DNA from 2 places in the Microbacterium sp. NPDC077644 genome. Region 2 is predicted to be linked to the other one. Evidence: predicted binding sites of a transcription regulator. Region 2 holds the regulator's gene; the other holds the start of a gene.
What was found. The regulator LexA, encoded in region 2, represses DNA repair genes until DNA is damaged. The targets are predictions, from matches to a motif close to TCGAACANNTGTTCGA.
Positions count from the first base shown of each region.

Region 1: recA (recombinase RecA) is a predicted target of LexA. The motif match lies at 9,903-9,918, and genes of this name have one in related genera.

Region 1 covers NZ_JBFBME010000001.1:760,731-772,227, forward strand. The annotation lists gene AB0269_RS03625 (thymidylate synthase) at 1-721, shown strand, start outside; gene AB0269_RS03630 (dihydrofolate reductase) at 745-1,215, shown strand; gene AB0269_RS03635 (SDR family oxidoreductase) at 1,215-1,976, shown strand; gene AB0269_RS03640 (NUDIX hydrolase) at 1,987-2,523, opposite strand; gene dapA (4-hydroxy-tetrahydrodipicolinate synthase) at 2,579-3,556, shown strand; gene AB0269_RS03650 (ribonuclease J) at 3,636-5,312, shown strand; gene AB0269_RS03655 (DNA translocase FtsK 4TM domain-containing protein) at 5,372-8,101, shown strand; gene pgsA (CDP-diacylglycerol--glycerol-3-phosphate 3-phosphatidyltransferase) at 8,101-8,679, shown strand; gene AB0269_RS03665 (CinA family protein) at 8,676-9,158, shown strand; gene AB0269_RS03670 (helix-turn-helix transcriptional regulator) at 9,303-9,611, shown strand; gene AB0269_RS03675 (DUF3046 domain-containing protein) at 9,636-9,860, shown strand; gene recA (recombinase RecA) at 10,116-11,177, shown strand; gene AB0269_RS03685 (regulatory protein RecX) at 11,177-11,497, shown strand, end outside.
Region 2 covers NZ_JBFBME010000003.1:29,763-41,259, reverse strand. The annotation lists gene AB0269_RS12195 (endo alpha-1,4 polygalactosaminidase) at 1-400, opposite strand, end outside; gene prfB (peptide chain release factor 2) at 446-1,558, shown strand; gene ftsE (cell division ATP-binding protein FtsE) at 1,628-2,602, shown strand; gene ftsX (permease-like cell division protein FtsX) at 2,599-3,516, shown strand; gene smpB (SsrA-binding protein SmpB) at 3,576-4,052, shown strand; gene AB0269_RS12170 (prolyl oligopeptidase family serine peptidase) at 4,054-5,925, opposite strand; gene lexA (transcriptional repressor LexA) at 6,040-6,726, opposite strand; gene AB0269_RS12160 (LysM peptidoglycan-binding domain-containing protein) at 6,990-7,352, shown strand; gene AB0269_RS12155 (histidinol-phosphate transaminase) at 7,375-8,460, shown strand; gene hisB (imidazoleglycerol-phosphate dehydratase HisB) at 8,457-9,062, shown strand; gene hisH (imidazole glycerol phosphate synthase subunit HisH) at 9,059-9,691, shown strand; gene priA (bifunctional 1-(5-phosphoribosyl)-5-((5-phosphoribosylamino)methylideneamino)imidazole-4-carboxamide isomerase/phosphoribosylanthranilate isomerase PriA) at 9,776-10,522, shown strand; gene AB0269_RS12135 (SseB family protein) at 10,506-11,294, shown strand; gene AB0269_RS12130 (DUF1844 domain-containing protein) at 11,302-11,497, opposite strand, start outside.

The DNA of each region.
Region 1 (11,497 bases), on a different contig from region 2:
GACGACCAGCGTGTTCGGCCGGCAGATCCGGTTCGACCTCTCGCAGGGCTTCCCGCTGATCACGACCAAGCGCGTCCACTTCAAGTCGATCGCCTACGAGCTGCTCTGGTTCCTGCGCGGTGACTCGAACGTTGCCTGGCTGCAGGAGAACGGCGTCACCATCTGGGACGAGTGGGCGGATGCCGATGGCGACCTCGGCCCCGTGTACGGCGTGCAGTGGCGGTCGTGGCCGACGCCAGACGGCAGAACCATCGACCAGCTCGCCCAGGTGATCGAGCAGATCAGGGCGACACCGGACTCGCGTCGCATCATCGTCTCGGCCTGGAACCCGGCCGACATCCCCGACATGGCGCTGGCCCCGTGCCACGCCCTGTTCCAGTTCTACGTCGCGGACGGACGGCTCTCCTGCCAGCTCTACCAGCGCAGCGCCGACATGTTCCTCGGCGTCCCGTTCAACATCGCCAGCTACGCCCTGCTGACGATGATGATCGCGCAGCAGACCGGCCTCGAGCCCGGCGACTTCGTCTGGACGGGCGGCGACTGCCACGTGTACGACAACCACGTCGAGCAGGTGCGCGAACAGCTGAGCCGCGATGCGTACCCCTACCCGACGCTGCGCTTCGCCAGGAAGCCGGAGTCCATCTTCGACTACGCGTTCGACGACTTCGTCGTCGAGGACTACCAGCACCACCCGGCGATCCGTGCGGCGGTGGCGGTGTGAGCGACTCCCTCTTCGCTGGTCCCATGGTCGGCCTGATCTGGGCCGAGGCGCGCGGTGGCGTGATCGGCGCAGAGGGCGGGATGCCGTGGCACGTGCCCGAGGACCTGGCGCACTTCAAGGAGATCACCCTGACCGCGCCCGTCGTGATGGGGCGCAAGACCTGGGATTCGCTGCCCGCGCGCTTCCGGCCTCTGCCGGGGCGGGAGAACATCGTCATCACCCGGCAGCAGGACTGGAGCGCCGATGGCGCACGCCGGGCGGCGGATCTGCCCAGCGCCGTGCGGGGGCTCGAACGCGTGTGGATCATCGGCGGCGCCGAGATCTTCGCGCAGGTGATCGGCGATGCCGACCGGCTCGAGGTGACCGAGATCGATCTCGAGGTCGCCGGTGACGCCTACGCCCCGTCGAAGGAGGGCTGGCGTCTCGTCGACGAGGGCGAGTGGCAGACGTCCCGCACCGGCATCCGCTACCGCTTCCTCGGGTACGAGCGCTGATGCCCACCGCTCTCATCACCGGCGCGAGCGCCGGGCTCGGCGAGGAGTTCGCTCGCCAGCTCGCCGGTCGCGGCGCCGATCTGGTCCTCGTCGCACGCTCGGCGGCGCCGCTCGAGCGCCTGGCGGCAGATCTGCGCGACGCGCACGGCGTGGCGGTCGACGTCCTCACCGCAGACCTCGTGGTCGCTGACGACGTGCAGCGGATCGTCGACAGGATCGCCGACCCGGAGCATTCGATCGACCTCCTCGTGAACAACGCCGGATTCGGCTTGCCGCTGCACTTCGCCGACAACGACATCGACGATGAGGTGAGGCACCTGCGCATCCATGTCGAGGCGCCCATGCGGCTCATGCACGCGGCATTGCGCAGCATGCGCGGTCGGGGCGGCCGGATCATCAACGTCGCATCCGTCGCCGGATTCATCTCGCGTTCGACGTACTCGGCCTGCAAGCAGTGGCTGATCGGCTTCAGCCGGTGGGCGAACGCCGAGTACGCAGCCGACGGCGTGACCGTCACCGCAGTCTGCCCCGGATTCACGCACACGACGTTCCACGAGCGGATGGGCCTCGCGCCCGGGCACGAGGGGATCCCCGCGATCGGCTGGCTGAACGCGCCGGACGTCGTGCGCGAGGGCCTGCGGGATGCCGCACGCGGCAGAGCCGTGTCGATTCCGTCGCTGCGGTACAAGGTCGTCGTCGCACTCACGAAGGTGCTCCCGGCATCCGTGACGGCACGCGCTGCCCGTCGCGGCCGCGTCTGAGGGCGAGCGCTCAGCGGAACCGTGCGAGGTGGATGCCCGCATAGGCGAGTGCGGCCACAGTCTCGCCGTCCGAGATGCGTCCGTCGGCGACCATCTCGAGCACCTCGGGGAACGGCACCCACACGAGGTCGACGATGCCCTCCTCCTCCTGCGCCGACCCGGATGCCGCGGAGCTCAGGCCGCGAGCGAGGAAGACGTGCTCCGGGGCGACCGTGACGCCGTTCAGGGCGTTCATCGAACCGATCGGCGTCCACTGATCGGCCTGCAGACCGGTCTCCTCGAGAAGTTCGCGTCGGGCGGCGGTCAGCGGTTCCTCGCCGTCGGTTCCGCCCGCCGGCACCTCGATCGATCGCCCCACGGTGTACCGGTCGACGGTGACCAGGCACACGCGGTCCTCGTCATCCACGGCGACGACGAACACCGCGGCGTTGCGCAGCGTGACGACGCCGTAGATGCCCTCGCCGGACGGGCCGTCGACGGCGTCCTCGCGGACCGAGATCCACGGGTTCTCGTACACGACGCGGGATGCGCGGGTCTTCCAGGTCATGCCGGTGAGCCTATCCGGCGCGGTCACGACAGGCCGAAACCGATACGCTGGGATCATGACGCACTCGGGCAACCCCTTCGGACAGGTCCTCGTCGCGCTCGTCACTCCGATGACGGCCGACGGTGAAGTCGACTGGGACGCCACCGAGAAGCACATGGACGACGTCATCGCGGGGGGTGCCGACGGCATCGTCGTGACCGGGACCACGGGCGAGACGTCGACCCTCACCGACGCCGAGAAGCTCAAGCTCGTCGAGGTCGGGCGATCGGTCTCGGCCGGGCGCGCGAAGATCATCACCGGCGGCGGCTCGAACGAGACCGCGCACGCGATCGAGCTCTACAAGGCCAGTGAGAAGGCCGGAGCCGACGGCATCATGATCGTCACGCCGTACTACAACAAGCCGACCCAGGCAGGCATCCTCACGCACTTCCGCCTGGTCGCCGACGCGACCGATCTGCCGGTGATCCTGTACGACATCCCCGGCCGTACCGGCGTCCCGATCAAGTACGAGACGATCCTGCGCCTGGCCAAGCACCCGAACATTCTCGCGGTGAAGGACGCCAAGGGCGATTTCAGCGAGGTCAGCCGCGTGCTGAACCAGACCGATCTGATGTACTTCTCCGGCGACGACGCCAATGTCCTCCCGCACCTCTCGATCGGAGCATCCGGTCTGATCGGTGTGACGGCGAACATCACCTCGGCGCCGTACCGGACGATCGTCGACGCCGTGAACCGCGGCGACCTGGCCACGGCGACGGCCGAGCACAAGCGCCTCGAGCCGCTCGTGCGGGCCACGATGACGCACGTGCCGGGCACCGTGTCGGCGAAGTACATCTTGCACGGCCTCGGCCGCATCTCCAGCCCCCGCGTCCGCCTGCCCCTGGTCGGGCCGGAGGAGTGGGAGGCCGCACTCATCGAGGACGAGCTCGCCCTGGTGAAGGACGTGCCCGGAGCCGATTTCTCGAACTTCCGCCCCGACCGCAATGCGGCCGCCGGCGGCGCGCTGCCGAAGGTGCACGGCACCACCCGCTGACACCATGCGCTGAAACGACGGGCGCAGAGCGCGCCCACAGCAATACGGGCACGACGCGTGTCCGACTGAGGAGACATCAATGTCCATTCCCATCGCCGCCCCGGAACAGCTCGCGGAGGGAACCCTCCGCATCATCCCGCTCGGCGGCCTCGGCGAGGTCGGCCGGAACATGACCACCTTCGAGTTCGACGGCAAGATCCTGATCGTCGACTGCGGCGTGCTCTTCCCCGAGGACCACCAGCCGGGCGTCGACCTGATCCTGCCCGACTTCGAGCCGATCAAGGACCGTCTCGACGACATCGTCGGCGTCGTGCTCACGCACGGCCACGAGGACCACATCGGCGCCGTGCCGTACCTGCTGCGGCTCAAGAGCGACATCCCCCTGATCGGATCCGGGCTCACCCTCGCGCTCGTCGAGGCGAAGCTCAAGGAGCACCGCATCAAGCCGTTCACCCTCACGGTGCAGGAAGGGCAGCAGGAGAAGGTCGGGCCGTTCGACCTCGAGTTCGTCGCCGTGAACCACTCGATCCCCGATGCCCTGGCGGTCGCGATCCGCACGCCTGCGGGCCTCGTGCTGGCCACGGGCGACTTCAAGATGGACCAGTTGCCGCTGGACGGCCGCATCACCGACCTCCGGGCGTTCTCGCGTCTCGGCGAGGAGGGTGTCGACCTGTTCCTCGTCGACTCCACGAACGCCGACGTCCCCGGCTTCACGCCCACCGAGCGCTCGATCGGACCCGTGCTCGACCAGGTGATCGCGAAGGCGCAGCGCCGCGTGATCGTCGCGAGCTTCTCCAGCCACGTCCACCGCGTCCAGCAGGTGCTGGACGCCGCGCACGCGAACGGCCGCCGGGTGGCGCTGCTCGGACGCAGCATGGTCCGCAACATGGGCATCGCCGCAGACCTCGGCTACCTCAAGGTGCCCGAGAACGTGCTCATCGACTACAAGAAGGCCAAGGACCTCCCCGACGACCGCATCGTCTACATGTCGACCGGATCGCAGGGCGAGCCGATGGCGGTGCTCAGCCGCATGGCGAACCTCGACCACGCCATCGAGCCGGGTGAGGGCGACACCGTCATCCTCGCCTCGAGCCTCATCCCGGGCAACGAGAACGCCGTCTACCGCGTGATCGACGGCCTGACCAAGCTCGGCGCGAACGTCGTGCACAAGGCGAACGCTCGGGTGCACGTCTCCGGACACGCGGCTGCCGGTGAGCTGCTGTACTGCTACAACATCCTCAAGCCCAAGAACGTGCTCCCGGTACACGGCGAGTACCGTCACCTCATGGCGAATGCCAAGCTCGCGCAGGAGACCGGCATCCCGGTCGAGAACACGTTCCTGGCCTCCAACGGAACGATCATCGACCTCAAGGACGGCGAGGCGCGCGTCGCCGGCCAGCACGACATCGGTTTCGTCTACGTCGACGGCTCGACGGTGGGCGAGATCACGGATGCCGATCTCAAGGACCGCCGGATCCTCGGCGAGGAGGGGTTCGTGTCGATCATCGTCGTCGTGGACGCCACTACCGGCCGCATCATCTCCGGCCCCGAGATCCATGCCCGCGGCATCGCCGAGGACGACGCGGTCTTCGAGGACGTCGTCCCGAAGATCGTCGCGGCGCTCAAGGAGGCCTCGGGCAACGGCGTGCGCGACACGCACGCGCTGTCGCAGGTCGTGCGCCGCACGATCGGGCGCTGGGTGAACCAGAAGCTGCGTCGCCGGCCCATGATCGTGCCGCTGGTCATCGAGGCCTGAATCGGCGGAAAGCCGCGTCATTACGCGGCGCCGTCGGTGGCTGAACGTAGTCTGTGACCATGGCCAGGAGCACCACGAAGACCTCGCGCGCGTCCGAGAAGACGACCTCGCGCGCCAAGGCGCAGACGGCCCCGACGAAGAAGATCCCCGCGGCACCGAAGAAGTACATCGACGAGGACGACAAGCCCTCGATCCTCGTCCGCGCGTGGGTCGGGCTCGCCCACGGCGTCGGCGGGCTGTTCCGCGCGTTCGGCCCCGAGGTCCTCGAAAAGGATCAGCGGCGCGACGGCTTCCCGTTCCTCCTCGTGATCCTCGCGTGTCTCGGCGCCGTCGACGAGTGGTTCTTCATCGGCAACGAGGTCGCGCAGAACATCAGCGCCTACACGGTCGGCGGGCTGATCGGGCGCACCGCGTTCCTCATGCCCGTCATGCTGCTGATCCTCGCCGGCTGGCTGTTCCGGCATCCGTCATCCGTCCACGACAACGGCCGCATCGGCATCGGATTCGGACTGTTCGTGATCTCGATCGCCGGCATCTGCCACGTCGCGGGCGGTCAGCCCGAGCCGCGGCAGGGCATGCCCGCCCTGAGCGCAGCCGGCGGTCTGTTCGGATGGATGCTGGGCGAGCCGCTGTCGTACCTGACCGACATCGTCGCCTACATCGTGCTGAGCCTGCTCGCTCTGCTGAGCATCCTCATCATCACCAAGACGCCGCCGAACAAGATCGGCCCGCGTCTCGGAGACCTGTATGCCTGGATGTTCGGCGCAGAGCGCCCCGAGCGGGTCGAGAAGGATTCCGACGGGTCGTCCGGCGACCTCGTCGAGATCGCCGAAGAGGACTCGCTGCCGTGGTGGCGCCGCAACAAGAGCGGCCGCGAAGAGGATCCGGACGAGGGGATCGGCTCACAGGACCTCACGGAGCTGCTCTCGGGAGCAGATGACGCCCACGCGAACACGGCGTACGACCAGGCCGTCATCCTCGACGACCCGTCGGATGCCGCCACCGAGGTGCTCAGCGATGTCGCCGGCGTCATGCAGGGACTCTCGGGTCAGAGCGGCACGGCTCTGCTCGACGACTCGGGCGACACCGGTGAGCAGCCCGAATTGCCCGGGCTCTCCGGCTTCGGCACCGACGGGCCGGGGGAGCGGGGGCTGCAGGCGCCGAGCGCGCCCTACGTGCTGCCCTCCCCAGGCGTGCTCCGCGAGGGCCCGCCGCCGGTGGTGCGCTCGGATGCCACAGACAAGGTGATCCAGCAGCTCACCAGCGTGCTGGAGCAGTTCAAGGTCGACGCCAAGGTGACGGGCTTCTCCCGCGGACCGACGGTGACGCAGTACGAGGTCGAGGTCGGGCACGGCGTCAAGGTCGAGAAGATCACGCAGCTGTCGAACAACTTCGCCTACGCCGTGGCGTCCAACGACGTCCGCATCCTCTCGCCGATCCCCGGCAAGAGCGCCATCGGCATCGAGATCCCGAACGCCGACAAGGAGATGGTCGCGCTCGGCGATGTGCTGCGCTCGCCCGCCGCGCAGAAGAGCACGCACCCGATGACGATCGGCGTCGGCAAGGACGTCGGCGGCAACATCGTCGTCGCGAACCTCGCCAAGATGCCCCACTTGCTCGTGGCCGGCTCCACCGGATCCGGTAAGTCGAGCTTCGTGAACTCGATGATCACGAGCCTGCTGATGCGGGCACGGCCGGCCGATGTGCGCATGGTGCTCATCGACCCCAAGCGCGTCGAACTCACCAGTTACGCCGGTGTTCCCCACCTGATCACGCCCATCATCACCAACCCGAAGAAGGCCGCTGAGGCGCTGCAGTGGGTGGTGAAGGAGATGGACATGCGGTACGACGACCTCGCGTCGTTCGGATTCCGTCACATCGACGACTTCAACAAGGCCGTCCGCGCCGGCGAGGTCGAGGTGCCGGCCGGCAGCGAGCGGGTGCTCAAGCCGTACCCGTACCTGCTCGTCGTCGTCGACGAGCTCGCCGACCTCATGATGGTCGCCCCGCGCGACGTCGAGGACTCGATCGTCCGTATCACGCAGCTCGCCCGGGCCTCCGGCATCCACCTCGTGCTGGCGACGCAGCGCCCGAGCGTGGACGTCGTGACCGGCCTCATCAAGGCGAACGTCCCCTCACGGCTCGCGTTCGCGGTGACGAGCGTCACTGACAGCCGCGTGATCCTGGATGCTCCCGGTGCCGACAAGCTCATCGGTCAGGGTGACGCTCTGTTCTCGCCCATGGGATCGTCGAAGCCGTTCCGTCTGCAGGGCGCGTGGGTCGAGGAGACCGAGATCGACGCCGTCGTCAAGCACGTCACCGCACAGGCTCGGCCGGAGTACCGCGCCGATGTGCAGGAGGCCATGGACCCGGCCAAGAAGAAGGAGGTCGACGAGGACATCGGCGACGACCTCGAGGTGCTTCTCGCCGCCGCCGAGCTCGTGGTGTCGTCGCAGTTCGGATCGACCTCCATGCTGCAGCGCAAGCTGCGGGTCGGCTTCGCGAAGGCGGGTCGATTGATGGATTTGCTCGAGTCGCGTGAGATCGTCGGTCCGTCCGAGGGGTCCAAGGCCCGCGACGTGCTCGTCACCGCCGAGCAGCTGCCCGCCGTGATGGCCAAGCTGCGCGGCGAGGATGCGCCGCCCGCGCCCGCGGCGGCGCCCGCGACTCCCGCCGCCGAGTCCGTCGACTACGGTCGCGATCCGATCGAATCGCAGTTCGAGGGACTGCCGGTCGTCGACGAGGATCAGGGCGACGAAGACGCCTGGGGCCTGACGGGCCGCGACTGATGACGATTCCCCGGCAGCTGCCGAACGCGATCACGATCGCCCGTATCCCGCTCGCGGTCGTATTCTTCGTGCTGCTGCTGCTCGGCGGCGTCTACGGCCACGCTGACATGGTGATCCGCTGGGTCGCCGGCGGACTCTTCGTGCTCGCGATCTCCACGGACTGGGTCGACGGGTACCTGGCACGCAAGTACGACATCGTCAGCGACTTCGGCAAGCTCTGGGACCCGATCGCCGACAAGCTGCTCACCGGCGCCGGTTTCGTCGGGCTCGCCATCCTCGGCGAATGGCCCTGGTGGGTCGTCATCCTCATCCTGATCCGCGAGTGGGGCATCACGATCCACCGCTTCGTGGTCGCGAACGATCACATCGTCGCGGCCGCCTGGATGGGCAAGCTCAAGACGGCGTTCCAGGGCGTGGCGCTGAGCTGGTGGCTGCTTCCGCTCCATCAGCTGATCGGTATGGACTGGTGGACCGGTGTCGGCATCGTCCTCATGTACGCGACGCTCGTGCTGACTGTCGCCAGCGGCATCGACTACGTCGTCTCGCAGGTGCGCGGCTCACGCGCCGGCCGGGCATGAGCGACACGGCTCGGCTCGTCGCCGCACTCACGGCTCGCGGCTGGACCATCGGCGTCGCAGAATCGCTCACCGGGGGAGCGCTCAGCGCCGAGATCGTCACGGTCCCCGGCGCCTCTGCGACGCTTCTCGGGGGAGTGGTGGCCTACGCGACGCCGGTCAAGGCGTCGCTGCTCGGTGTGGATGCCGCACTGCTCGCAGAACACGGACCGGTGCATCCCGAGGTCGCGATCCAGATGGCGACAGGTGTCCGCGAGGCCGTGCAGGTCGACGGCCGCCGCGCAGACGTCGGAATCGCCACGACCGGTATCGCCGGGCCCGACTCGCCGGACGGGCAGCCCGTCGGCACGGTGCACATCGGCGTCGCGACACCGGACGGCGCGCGTGCGTACGGCTTCCGATTCGACGGAGACCGCGCCGCAGTGCGCGCCGCATCCGTGCAGGCTGCGGTCGCCGCGGTGCTGACAGCACTCGGGGAATAGCCCCCGTGGGACCCGCGTTGTCCCAGATGTGTCGTTCTCAACGAAACCACAGCGTGAAACGGTAGCGTTTTCAACAGAGAGTCGGGTTAGACTGGCGATCCGTTCGGAGGCGACTCCGATCTGGGGAATGGAGAGGAGGTTCCGATGATTCTTGTTCGACAGGAAATCGGCGATGTGCTGAGGGACTTCCGCCTGCAGAAGGGGCGCACGCTCCGGCAGGTCGCGAGCAAGGCGTCGGTGGCGCTCGGATATCTGAGCGAGGTCGAACGCGGCCAGAAGGAGGCGTCCAGCGAGATCCTCGCATCGGTCGCCGAGGCGCTCGACGTCCCCATCTCGCGGATCATGCGCGAGGTCGGAGACCGGATCTCCGTGCTCGAGGGCATCCAGGTGTTCCCCGATGTGGTTCCCGACGACCTGGTGGCGTCGGTCGAGCCCGAGCTGTCCCTCCACTGACCCCGAGGCGAATCAGGACGACGGATGCGACGCAGCGAGTTCCATCGCGCGGTCGAAGATGAGTTCGGTGGACGCTCGGTCGCGATCATGAGCGATCTCGTACTCGGAGCGATCGGGAACCGCACGGCCGCAGAGGCGCTGGAGAGCGGCGTGCCGCCGCGGGAGATCTGGGCCGCGCTGTGCGCCGAGATGGATGTTCCGCCTGAGCGCCGCTACGGCGTCGGCCGACTGGAACCGCGCCGGCGCTGAGCCTTCGCAGCGAGGGTTCGCTCTGACGGGCCCGGCGTGTCGTCGAAGATGTGTTCGAAGTGCGCGTATCGTTCTGCACAAGTGGTTACGAAGCACTGTCGTCCACCGTTCGTGGTGAATCCGATGCAATGTCGGATGCCCCTCCTACGGTGTTCACAGGCCCAGGAGCCATACGCCTTGTCGGAGAGTCCACCCCAGCCGGGGCGGCCGCGACAGCCTACAGGCGGCACCACGCGAACACATGAGGAGCACGTCATGCCATCAACCGCAGACCGCGAGAAGTCCCTGGAATCGGCTCTCGCCCAGATCGACCGTCAGTTCGGAAAGGGCTCGGTCATGCGACTGGGCAGCGATGAGCGCGCACCGGTCGCCGTCGTCCCGACGGGCTCCATCGCCCTCGACGTCGCCCTCGGCGTGGGCGGCCTCCCGCGTGGACGCATCGTCGAGATCTACGGGCCGGAGTCGTCGGGTAAGACGACCCTGACCCTGCACGCCATCGCCAACGCGCAGCGAGCCGGCGGCATCGCGGCGTTCATCGACGCCGAGCACGCGCTCGACCCCGAGTACGCCAAGAAGCTCGGCGTCGACATCGACGCCCTGCTGGTGTCGCAGCCCGACACCGGTGAGCAGGCTCTCGAGATCGCCGACATGCTCGTGCGCTCCGGGGCGATCGACCTCATCGTCGTCGACTCCGTCGCAGCTCTCGTGCCGCGCGCCGAGATCGAGGGCGAGATGGGCGACTCGCACGTCGGCCTGCAGGCCCGCCTCATGTCGCAGGCACTGCGCAAGCTGACCGGTGGCCTGAACCAGACCAACACGACCATGATCTTCATCAACCAGTTGCGCGAGAAGATCGGCGTGTTCTTCGGATCTCCCGAGACGACCGCCGGCGGCAAGGCGCTGAAGTTCTACGCGTCGGTCCGCATGGACATCCGTCGGATCGAGACGCTCAAGGACGGCACCGAGGCGGTCGGAAACCGCACACGTGTCAAGGTCGTCAAGAACAAGATGGCGCCGCCGTTCAAGCAGGCCGAGTTCGACATCCTCTACGGCGTCGGCATCTCGCGCGAAGGCAGCCTGATCGACTTCGGCGTCGAGCACGGCATCGTGAAGAAATCGGGCTCCTGGTACACCTACGACGGCGACCAGCTCGGCCAGGGCAAGGAGAACGCCCGCAACTTCCTGATCGCGAACCCCGACATCGCGCTGACGATCGAGACGCAGATCAAGCAGAAGCTCGGAATCGGAGGACCGGCGGCCGACGCGGCAGCGGCACCGGCCGGTGCAGACGAGCTGGCTCAGCGCCGCCCGGCCTGATGCCGCACACGCACGATGACGGGGGCGAGGACCGCCTCGCCCCCGTCATCCCGCTCTTCGGCGGACGAGTCGCACGAGCATCCGATCTGCAGCCCGGGGAGGTCGACGGCCCACCGGTCACGAGCGAGAGGATGGCTGCGCAGGGTCCTCGTCCGGATCGCACGGTCGAGCGCGGCGAACCCGATGCCGACGACGTCGCACAGCGGGCCGAGGAGGCCCTGGTGCGCAAACTGCGCGCGAGGTCGCTCTCGGTCTCAGAGGCGCGTCAGGTGCTCCGGGGCCACGACCTCGATCAGTCCCGTATCGACGACGTGATCGAC
Region 2 (11,497 bases):
AGCCGTCGGCGGCGCAGTCGCGGATCCATCCGCCGATGCGGTCGACGACGACGGCGGCGCCTTCGGGGTCGGCGACGTCGAGCAGCACTTCATCGGGCCAGTCCGGATCGACGACGCGGACCCCGGAGTCATCCGTGAGCAGCGCCGCCTCCGGCCACGCGTCCTCGTCGCCCGGCTGCGTCTGGAACGCGTTCACGTAGCAGATCGAGTACAGATCGGGATGCGGCGAGGCGGTGCGGTCGCGGACGACGATCTCGACCCCGGCCGGCTCGTACGCGCCGCCGAGCTGGTAGTCGAACGCGGCATCCGGTGGCGGGGGAACAGGGTCCGCTGCGCCGTTCGCGCATCCCATGAGCAGGACGGCGAGGATCGCCGGCACCGGCCATGTTCGACTGCGCACACCTCAGGCTATCCGCACGGCTCCGGCACGGTAGGCTGAAGCGTCATGCTCGAACTCGATCTCTCCGCCGAAATCCAGGCGCTCAGGCACACATACGGCGACATCAGCGAGGTCGTCGACATCACCAGGCTCCAGGCCGACATCGCGCGGCTGAGCGAGGAGGCCGGCGCTCCGGACCTCTGGGACGACCCCGAGAAGGCCCAGAAGGTCACCAGCGCGCTCAGCCACAAGCAGGCCGACCTCAAGCGCGTGAGCGAGATCGGGCAGCGTCTCGACGACCTCGAGGTGCTCGTCGATCTCGCCAACGAGATGGAGGACGAGGACTCCGCCGCCGAGGCGCGTGCCGAGCTCGCCGCCCTCACCGACGTCATGAACCAGCTCGAGGTGCAGACGCTGCTGGACGGCGAGTACGACGAGCGCAGCGCCATCGTCACCATCCGCTCCGGCGCCGGCGGCGACGACGCCACCGACTTCGCCGAGATGCTCATGCGCATGTACCTGCGCTGGGCGGAGAAACACGGCTACCCCGTGAAGGTCATGGACACCTCCTACGCCGAGGGCGCGGGCATCAAGTCGACGACGTTCGAGGTCGAGGCCCCGTATGCGTTCGGCACTCTCTCGGTCGAAGCGGGCACGCACCGCCTGGCCCGCATCAGCCCGTTCGGCTCGGCCGACAAACGCCAGACCAGCTTCGCCGCGGTCGAGGTCATCCCGCTGATGGAAGAGGCGACCGAGGTCGACATCCCCGAGAACGACATCCGGGTCGACGTCTTCCGCTCCTCGGGCCCCGGCGGCCAGTCGGTCAACACGACCGACTCCGCCGTGCGCATCACGCACCTGCCGACCGGCATCGTCGTGTCGATGCAGAACGAGAAGTCGCAGATCCAGAACCGTGCCGCCGCCATGCGCGTGCTCCAGACCCGCCTCCTGCTGCTGCAGAAGGAGGAGGAGGCCGCGAAGAAGAAGGAGCTCGCCGGCAACATCACGGCGAGCTGGGGCGATCAGATGCGCTCGTACTTCCTCTACGGCCAGCAGCTCGTGAAGGACCTGCGCACCGGGCACGAGTCCGGCAATCCGGCCGCGGTGTTCGACGGCGACCTGGATGACTTCATCTCGGCCGGCATCCGCTGGCGCAAGCGCCCGGACGACGACGACTGATCCGGCGCACCCGGGTGACCGGGTGTCGCTCGCGGTCACACGTGAACCCGCGCTTAGGCTCGTAGGGCCATGATTCGGTTCGAGAACGTCACCAAGCGCTACCGCGGTACGAAGAGACCGGCCCTCGCCGGGGTCGACTTCGAAGTCGAGCGGGGCGAGTTCGTCTTCCTCGTCGGAGCATCCGGGTCGGGCAAGTCGTCCTGTCTCCGCCTGATCCTCCGCGAGGACGTCCCCACCACCGGCCGCGTCGCCGTCCTCGGCCGCGACCTGCGGTCGCTGGCCAACCGGAAGGTCCCGTACTTCCGCCGTCACATCGGCTCGGTCTTCCAGGACTTCAGGCTCCTGTCGACCAAGACCGTCTTCCAGAACGTCGCCTTCACCCTGCAGGTCACCGGCTCCTCGCGCGGATTCGTGCAGCAGGCGGTTCCCGAGGCCCTGGCTCTGGTGGGGCTGGAGGGCAAGGAGAAGCGGATGCCGCACGAGCTCTCCGGCGGCGAGCAGCAGCGCGTGGCGATCGCGCGCGCCCTGGTCAACCGTCCGCAGGTGCTCCTGGCCGACGAGCCGACGGGCAACCTGGATCCTGCGACCTCGGTCGACATCATGCAGCTGCTGGCTCGCATCAACGCCGGCGGCACCACCGTCCTCATGGCCACCCACGAGGCAGCGTTCGTCGACCAGATGCAGCGCCGCGTGATCGAGCTGCGCGACGGCGAGATGGTGCGCGACGAGACGCACGGCGGCTACGGCGACCGGTCGATGATCCCGCAGCTGGTGCCGCAGGAGGAGCGCGGAGCCGCTGCCACCGCCGCCCTCACCGCCGTCCAGGAGGTCCAGCGCGAGACCGAGTCCCTCGAGCCCCTCACCGCCGAGATGATCGCCTCCATGAAGGCGGAGCGCGACGCCGCGGCCCAGGAGGCCGCGCCTGCGGCACCCCGGACGCATCCGATCGTGCTGCCCGAGGTCGATGTCGCCGAGCTCGGCGTCGCCGACCGGCTCGGTCTGTCAGCCGCGGACGATGACGACGAAGTGGGGCCGACCTCGTGAGAGTGGGACTGATCCTGATGGAGGCCCTCGGGGGCCTTCGTCGCAACATCTCGATGGTGATCTCCGTCGTGCTCGTCACGTTCGTGTCGCTGACGTTCGTGGGAGCTGCGATCCTCATGCAGGGCCAGATCAGCACGATGCGCGACTACTGGACCGAGCGCGCCCAGGTCGCCGTCTACATGTGCTCCTCCGTGTCGGACACGCAGGAGACCTGCATCGACGGCGAGGCGACGCAGGACCAGATCGAGCAGGTGCGCGCCGAGCTGGAGGGCCCGGCGCTGAACGCGCTGATCTCCGAGGTCCGCTTCGAGACGAAGGCCGAGGCCTACGCGAAGCTCGTCGATCAGCTCGGCGACGAGCAGGCCAGCGTCCTCACCGAGGACCAGATGTTCGACAGCTTCTGGATCACGCTCAAGGACCCGAGCCAGTCGCAGGTCATCGTCGAGGCGTTCAGCGGCGTGAACGGCGTCGAGGAGGTGCTGGACCAGCTGCAGTACCTCGATCCGCTCTTCTCCGCCCTGACGGTGGCGACGTACATCGCCGTCGGCATCGCCGTGCTCATGCTGATCGCCGCGGTGCTGCTCATCGCCACGACCATCCGACTGTCGGCCTACGCCAGACGCAAGGAGATCGGGATCATGCGCCTGGTCGGCGCATCCAACCGGTTCATCCAGACGCCGTTCGTGCTCGAAGGCGTGTTCGCCGCCTTCCTCGGTTCGGCGCTGGCGAGCGCTGCCATGATCGCCGGCATGCACTTCGGCGTCGAGGGATACCTCAAGGGACGCGTGCCCTTCATCACGACCTGGGTGAGCATGCAGGACGCCCTCGTCGTCGTCCCGATCCTCATCGTGATCGGCGTCGTGCTCGCCGCTCTGTCCGCCGGGTTCGCGATCCGTCGCTGGCTGCGCACCTGACATCGTCGCTGTTGTAGGGTTGAAGGCTGGCCGTACGACAGGATGCACAGGAGAGAACCATGCCAAGGGAACGCGGGGAGAAGGTCATCGCGACCAATCGCCGTGCCCGTCACGACTACACCATCGAGAAGTCGTACGAGGCAGGGCTCGTGCTCACGGGCACCGAAGTGAAGTCGCTGCGCCAGGGGCGCGCGAATCTGTCCGACGGATACGCGTACATCAAGGGCAATGAGATCTTCCTCGATGCCGTGCACATCCCGGAGTACTCGCAGGGGCACTGGACGAATCATTCGGCCAAGCGCATCCGCAAGCTCCTGATGCACCGCGAGGAGATCCAGAAGCTCGAGCACGCCGTCTCGGCCGGCGGCTACACCCTCGTGCCGTTGAAGCTGTACTTCCTCGACGGCCGCGCGAAGGTGGAGATCGCCCTTGCGAAGGGCAAGCGCGAGTACGACAAGCGTCAGACCCTGCGGGAGCGTCAGGACACCCGCGAGGCCGAGCGCGCCATGCGTCTGCGCAACCGCATGGGGGAGTAGCTCAGCCGGCGAATCCGAACGCCCGGCCGAGGAACGCCAGTTCGCGCTCGAGGGCGTCGACGATCGTCTCCGCGCGCCGGAAGCCGTGGCCCTCGCCGGGGTACAGCACGTACTCGTGCGGGATGCCGCGCGCAGCCAGGGCGTCGCGGATGGCCTCCGATTGCGAGGGCGGGACCACCAGGTCGTCCGCGCCCTGCAGCAGCAGGACCGGCACATCGATGCGGTCGGCGTGCGTGAGCGGTGAGCGATCGATGTAGATCTGCTCGCTCTCGGGCAGCGGGCCGACGAGCCCGTCGATGTAGTGCAGTTCGAAGTCGTGCGAGTCCTGTGCCAGCATCCGCAGGTCGGTGACCCCGTACCGGCTGATGCCCGCCGCGAACACGCCGCCGCGGACGAGGGCCGAGAGCACCGTCCATCCTCCTGCCGAACCGCCGCGGATCGCGAGGCGGGCGGGATCGGCGCGTCCGGATTCGGCGAGCCCGCGCGCCGCCGCGAGCACGTCGTCGACGTCGACCACACCCCACTGCCCGTCGAGGCGCTCGCGGTAGTCGCGGCCGTAGCCGGTCGATCCGCCGTAGTTCACGTCGAGCACGCCGATGCCGCGACTCGTGTAGAACGCGATGGCGGCGGATGCCGCGCCGGCGACGTGCGCTGTCGGGCCGCCGTGCACGAAGACGATGTAGGGCGGCAGCTGGTCGTCGGGCGCGGACACCAGCGGGTTCGCGGGTGCGTAGTCGAACGCGTGCACGGGGCCGTGAGCGCCGTCGATCGTGAGCTGCGTCGCGGGCGGCATCCAGTCGGTGTCCGTCGCGCACCCGCCGCGAACGCGAGTCACCTCACCGGAATCGACGTCCACGCACCACAGGCCGGCGTTCACGGCGGATCCTCCTCCCGAGAGCAGCACGCGCGAGCCGGCGACGTCGTCGACGCTCACGTGCGCGGTGGCAGGAACATCGAGCGCGCGCGTGGTGCCGTCGCCGTCGATCACGACGACCTCGTCGGAGCCGTTCGTCCGGACCGCGACGATCCTCCCGTCCGCCAGTGGCCGATACCAGCGGTTTCCGAGCACCCACAACCCGTACCCGGTGTCGGCGTCGGCCGGCGCGATCGGCTCGGGGTCCGATGCCTGGATGCCGTCGAGGCGCAACCGGTGCAGCCCCCAGCGCCCTGACGGGTCGTCGGCGTACAGCAGGTCCGCGTCGCCGAGCCACTCGGGCTGGAGCGCCGCACGGGTGCGGATGCTCGCGAAGGAATCGTCGCCGACCGTCGCGACGCGGAGCCAGGCGTCCTGCCATGGCATCCGTCGCCCCGACCACTCGACCCAGGCGATGCGGGTGCCATCCGGCGAGAGCGCCGGATGCGCGAAGAACGCCGTCCCCTGGATGTGAACATGCACGGCCGAGCCGTCGTCCGCCGCCGATCCGTCGATCGGGATCTCCACGATCGCGCGACGGTGCGGATCCGCTGCGAGATCCTCGCGGATCGCCAGCAGGCGGCCGTTCTGCAGTCGCAACCCGCCATGGTTCGGTCCGCGGCCCTCCGCGCCGGCGGGCGTGAGGGGAGTCGGCTCCCCGCCGCGCGGCATCCGGTGCACCCGCTGGTCCCGGCCGTCGACGAAGTACAGCGTGCCGTCGGCATCCGCCGTCCATGCGCCGCCGCCGTACTCGTGCACGCGCGACCGGGCGCTCCACGGGGCAGGCAGGAGCTCCTCGCCGCTCGAACTGCGGACCGTGACGCGGCCGCCTTCGGCGGGAACCGACTCGCCCCACCAGATCTCATCTCCAACGAATCGAGCGCCGTCGATGCGCGGCGCGGATGCGGCGATGCTCGACGCGGTGAACGGCGACGGCCAGGTTCCGTACGGCTGAGGCATGACTCGAGCCTATGCGGCCCTGCCGACGTCGGCCGTCGAGAGCCGACAACGCAGAAACCGCCCTCCCGGATGCCGGGGAAGGGCGGTTTCTGCGTCGTCGAAGGATGCCGGGCGTCAGACCGCGCGGAGCACGGCCACGACCTTGCCGAGGACGACGGCGTCGTCGCCGAGGATCGGCTCGAACGAGCTGTTGCGAGGGAGCAGCCAGGTGTGGCCGTCGCGCTGACGGAAGGTCTTGACCGTCGCCTCGCCGTCGAGCATCGCCGCGACGATCTCGCCGTTCTCAGCCGTGTTCTGGGTGCGGACGACCACCCAGTCGCCGTCGCAGATCGCGGCGTCGATCATCGATTCCCCGGAGACCTTGAGCATGAACAGCTCGCCCTTGCCGACGAGCTGGCGGGGGAGCGGGAAGATCTCCTCGACCTGCTGCTCTGCCGTGATCGGGACGCCCGCCGCGATCTGTCCGACCAGCGGCACCATGGCGGCATCGCCGACGGGCGTGCTGGCGTCGGCCGGGTTCTCGCCGCTCGCGCCAGGCAGGTCGATGAGCACCTCCATGGCGCGGGTCTTGCCCGGGTCGCGGCGCAGGTACCCGCTCAGCTCGAGCTGACCGAGCTGGTGCGTGACGCTCGAGAGCGACTTGAGGCCGACCGCGTCGCCGATCTCGCGCATGCTCGGCGGATAGCCGTGCCGTGCGATCGAGGTCTGGATGACCTCGAGGATCGCCATCTGCTTGGGGCTCAGACTCTTGCGGCGACGCGTGCGCGGAGCCTCGGCGTCGGTGGCGGCGGTGTCGCTCATGGGTGCTCCTTCGTGCGCGGTTCCGGGGCTGCTCTTCGAATGTCGGTGGCCCGTGGTGGGGTGTCGTTATCGAAACCGTATCCGAGAAAAGCCGCGATTCGGAAGATCTGTTCGAGCGTGTCGCCGGTTTCCCGCACGAGGTTTCGAAGAAGTCTTGACAGATGTTCGAATTCGAAGATACATTCGGTACGTAGCTTCGCATTCATCGCTCCCGGCCGAGCGGTGAATGCGAACGCTACGCCACAGAGGCAGAGGAGAATCCCATGAGCACCATCAGCATCGCCGCCCCGGCAGTCCGCATCGTCCGTCCGTCGACGCGACTGCGACTGACCGTGCGCGGTCGCCGCGTGCTGCTGGGCCTCGCCGCACTCCCGCTCGCCGCCGGCATCGCCTTCGCGGCTCTCGGCGGCGGTGCCGCTGTCGCCTCCGGCGAGTCCGTGCCCACGGCGAGCTTCGAGACGGTCACGGTCATGCCCGGTGACACGCTGTGGTCGATCGCCGAGTCCGTGGCGCCGAACGCCGACCCGCGCTCGGTCATCCACCAGATCGAGAGCCTCAACGCGCTGGGCGCCTCCTCCCTGCAGGTCGGGCAGGAGCTCGCCATCCCGTCCGAGTACGTCGACTGACCCCACCGTTAGCATGGGGAGTGTGACTGCTTCCCTCGGTGACTTGCCCCTCCGCGACGATCTTCGCGGACTCACACCCTACGGAGCGCCGCAGGCCCCGCTGCCCGTCGCGCTGAACGTGAACGAGAACACGCACCCCGTCCCCGACGAGGTCGCCAGCGACATCCTCGACGACATCGCGGTAGCGCTGCGCGAGGTGAACCGCTACCCCGATCGGGAGTTCACGTCACTGCGCGAGGCGTTCGCGGACTATCTCGGGCACGGACTCGAGCCCGGCCAGATCTGGGCGGGCAACGGATCGAACGAGGTCCTGCAGCACATCATGCAGGCCTTCGGAGGCCCTGGCCGCACGGTCTTCGGATTCGCGCCCACCTACTCGATGTACCCCTTGATCGCGCAGGGCACCGGCGCGCAGTGGGTCGCAGGGCAGCGCGAAGCCGACTACACGATCACGGCGGAAGAGGCCGCTGCGCAGGTGGAGCAGGCGGACCCCGACATCGTCATGCTCTGCTCGCCGAACAACCCCACCGGCACACCGCTCGGCCTCGACGTCGTCGAAGCGGTCTACGAGGCTGCGCGCGGCATCGTGGTCGTCGACGAGGCCTACCAGGAGTTCGCGCCTCGGGATGCATCGTCGGCGCTCACGCTCCTCGACGGACGCCCGCGGCTGGCCGTTTCGCGGACGATGAGCAAGGCCTTCGCGTTCGCGGGCGCGCGGGTCGGCTATCTCGCCGCAGACCCGGCGTTCATCGACGCCCTGCGTCTCGTCAGGCTTCCGTACCACCTGAGCGCCCTGACCCAGGCGGCGGCCGTCGCTGCCCTCCGCAACGCGGACACCATGCTCGGCATGGTCGACGAGATCGTGGAGCAGCGCGATCGGATCACCGCCACGCTCGAGGCGCTGGGGTATCAGCCGCACGAGTCGTGGTCGAACTTCGTGCTCTTCGGCGGCGTGGCCGATCCCCGCGCGACGTTCGAGGCTCTGTACGCCCGCGGCGTTCTCGTCCGCGACGTGGGCATCCCGCACCACCTGCGCGTGACAGCGGGGACCGAGGCCGAGACGACGGCGTTCCTCGACGCTCTGGCGTCGATAGACTCGGGCACATGAGCGCCTCCCGCACCGCGTCGCGTACCCGCAGCACGTCCGAGTCGACCGTCGAGCTCGAGTTGAACCTCGACGGCACAGGGCAGAGCCGCATCGACACGTCGGTGCCGTTCTTCGACCACATGCTGACGGCGTTCGCGAAGCACTCGCTCACAGACCTCACCGTCCGTGCCTCCGGCGACACTCACATCGACGCTCACCACACGGTCGAGGACGTGTCCATCGTCCTCGGTCAGGCGATCCTCGAGGCGCTCGGCGACAAGTCAGGCATCTCGCGATACGGCGACGCGCTCGTCCCGCTCGATGAGGCGCTCGCACAGGCGGTCGTCGACATCAGCGGCCGTCCGTACCTCGTGCACACCGGCGAGCCCGACGGCTTCGAGCACCACCTCATCGGCGGCCACTTCACGGGTTCGCTCGTGCGGCACGCGTTCGAGGCGATCTCGTTCAATGCCGGGCTCACCGTGCACGTCCGCGTGCTCGGCGGTCGTGACCCGCACCACATCGCCGAGGCCGAGTTCAAGGCCTTCGCCCGCGCCTTCCGGCAGGCCAAGGCGCTCGATCCCCTCGTCGACGGCATCCCCTCCACCAAGGGCGCGCTGTGACGCGCAGCGTCGTCGTCTACGACTACGGCTCCGGCAACGTCCACTCCGCGGTCAAGGCGCTCGCGGCCGCCGGTGCGGATGCCACACTGACGGGCGACCGCACCGCGGCGCTCGAAGCGGACGGGCTGCTCGTCCCCGGCGTCGGCGCATTCGCCGCTGTTCGCGCCGCGCTGCGCGAGCAGGGCGGGGACGAGGTCATCGAGCGGCGTCTGGCAGGCGGACGGCCGGTGCTCGGCGTCTGCGTGGGCATGCAGGTGCTGTTCGCGCACGGCGTCGAACGCGGGCAGGACGTCGAAGGTCTGGGCGAGTGGCCGGGCGCGGTCACGGAGCTCAACGCTCCGGTGCTTCCCCACATGGGCTGGAACACCGTGACCCCCGACGAGGGCAGCGTGCTGTTCCGCGGCATCGAGGAGGAGCGGTTCTACTTCGTGCACTCGTACGCCGCGCAGAAGTGGGAACTCGACGTCATTCCGCCGTTTCCGCAGCCGGCGCTCACCTGGACCACGTACGGCGAGCCCTTCCTCGCGGCGGTCGAGAACGGGCCTCTGTCGGCCACCCAGTTCCACCCCGAGAAGTCCGGCGAGGCGGGCATCCGCCTGCTGCGGAACTGGGTCGAGAGCCTTCCGTGACGTCGACGTTTTGATCACGGGATCGAGGCGGACTACTCTCGGACATCGTGCCGACGATCGGCACTGCACCCACCCGAGGATGACATGAACGACTTCGCGTCCACCCCCAAGCTCACCCTTCTGCCGGCCGTCGACGTCGCCGGCGGCAAGGCGGTCCGCCTGACACAGGGCGAGGCCGGGTCCGAGACCAGCTACGGCGACCCGCTGGATGCTGCGGGGGAGTGGGTCGACCAGGGCGCGGAGTGGATCCACCTCGTCGACCTCGACGCGGCCTTCGGACGCGGCAGCAACACCGCGATCCTCCGCAAGGTCATCAAGCAGCACCGCGACGTGAACGTCGAGCTCTCCGGCGGCATCCGCGACGACGCGAGCCTCGAGGCCGCTCTCGAGAGCGGCGCTGCGCGCATCAACCTCGGCACCGCCGCTCTGGAGAACCCGGAGTGGGCTGCGGACGTCATCAGCCGCTACGGCGAGGCGGTCGCGGTCGGTCTCGACGTGCGCGGCACGACGCTCGCCGCGCGCGGCTGGACGAAGGAGGGCGGTGACCTCTGGGAGGTGCTCGCCCGCCTCGAGGACGCCGGATGCAGCCGCTACGTCGTCACCGACGTGACCAAGGACGGCACCCTGCGGGGTCCGAACATCGAGCTTCTCCGCGAGATCACCTCGCGCACGCCGAAGCCCGTCGTCGCCTCCGGCGGCATCTCGAGCCTGGACGACATCGCCGCTCTCCGCGAGCTGGTTCCCCTGGGCGTCGAGGGTGCGATCGTCGGCAAGGCCCTGTACGCGGGAGCGTTCACGCTGGCTGAGGCACTGGATGTCGCCGGCGACTGACGACGCCTGCGACCACGGGAACGCCGGCGATTCGGCGGGCGTCCCGTGGGAGGGGCGCAGTTTCGAAGCGAACCCGCACGCAGCTGACGACGGCTCGGCCGATCCGGCCCTGCTCGACGCCCTGCTCCGCTTCCGCGCGGGAGCGGGCAGTCAGACCGAGGTCGTCGATGCGCTGCGTTCGGCCCGCGTCCTCATCCCGCTGATCGCGGAGAAGGGCGAGGAAGGCACCGCCCCCAGCGGCCTCGCCGTCGACAAGACGCAGGAGCTGTCGATCGTCACGGTCGCAGCCCCGGACGGGCGCAAGGTGCAGCCGGTGTTCTCGTCGGTGCAGGCGATGCAGACCTGGGATGCATCGGCACGTCCGATCCCGGTCGAGGCTGTGCGCGCGGCGCTGGCCGCATCAGCGGAGGACACCGACCTGATCGTTCTCGACCCCACGTCGGAGACGGAGTTCGTCGTCCGTCGCCCCGCGGTCTGGGCGATCGCGCAAGGGCACGCATGGGAGCCGAGCTTCCTCTCGCCCGAGGTGTTCACGGCGCTGCAGGAGAGCGTCGCGCACGAGCTCGCCGTCATCGACGTTGCCGTGGCACCAGGCGACCCGGACGCACGCCTGCGCGGACCCGAGCTCGTCGTGATCCTCGATCTCGTCGACGGGCTCGAGCGCGAGGTGCTCGATGTCGTGCTGGCCCGCCTGGCTCAGCGCTGGGCCGCGGACGACCGCATCGCGGTGCTGGCGGACTCGCTGACGGTGAAGCTCCGCCGCGCCGGTTGACCGGACCCTAGTTGACCGGTCCGGTCCACTTCTCGCCAGGACCCTTGCCGATCGGGTCGGGGATGGCGGATGCCTCGCGGAACGCGAGCTGCAGCGAACGCAGGCCGTCGCGCAGCGAGCGGGCGTGCATGTCGCTGATCTCCGGCGCCCCGGCGGTGATGAGGCCGGCGAGGGCGCTAATGAGCTTGCGCGCCTCGTCGAGA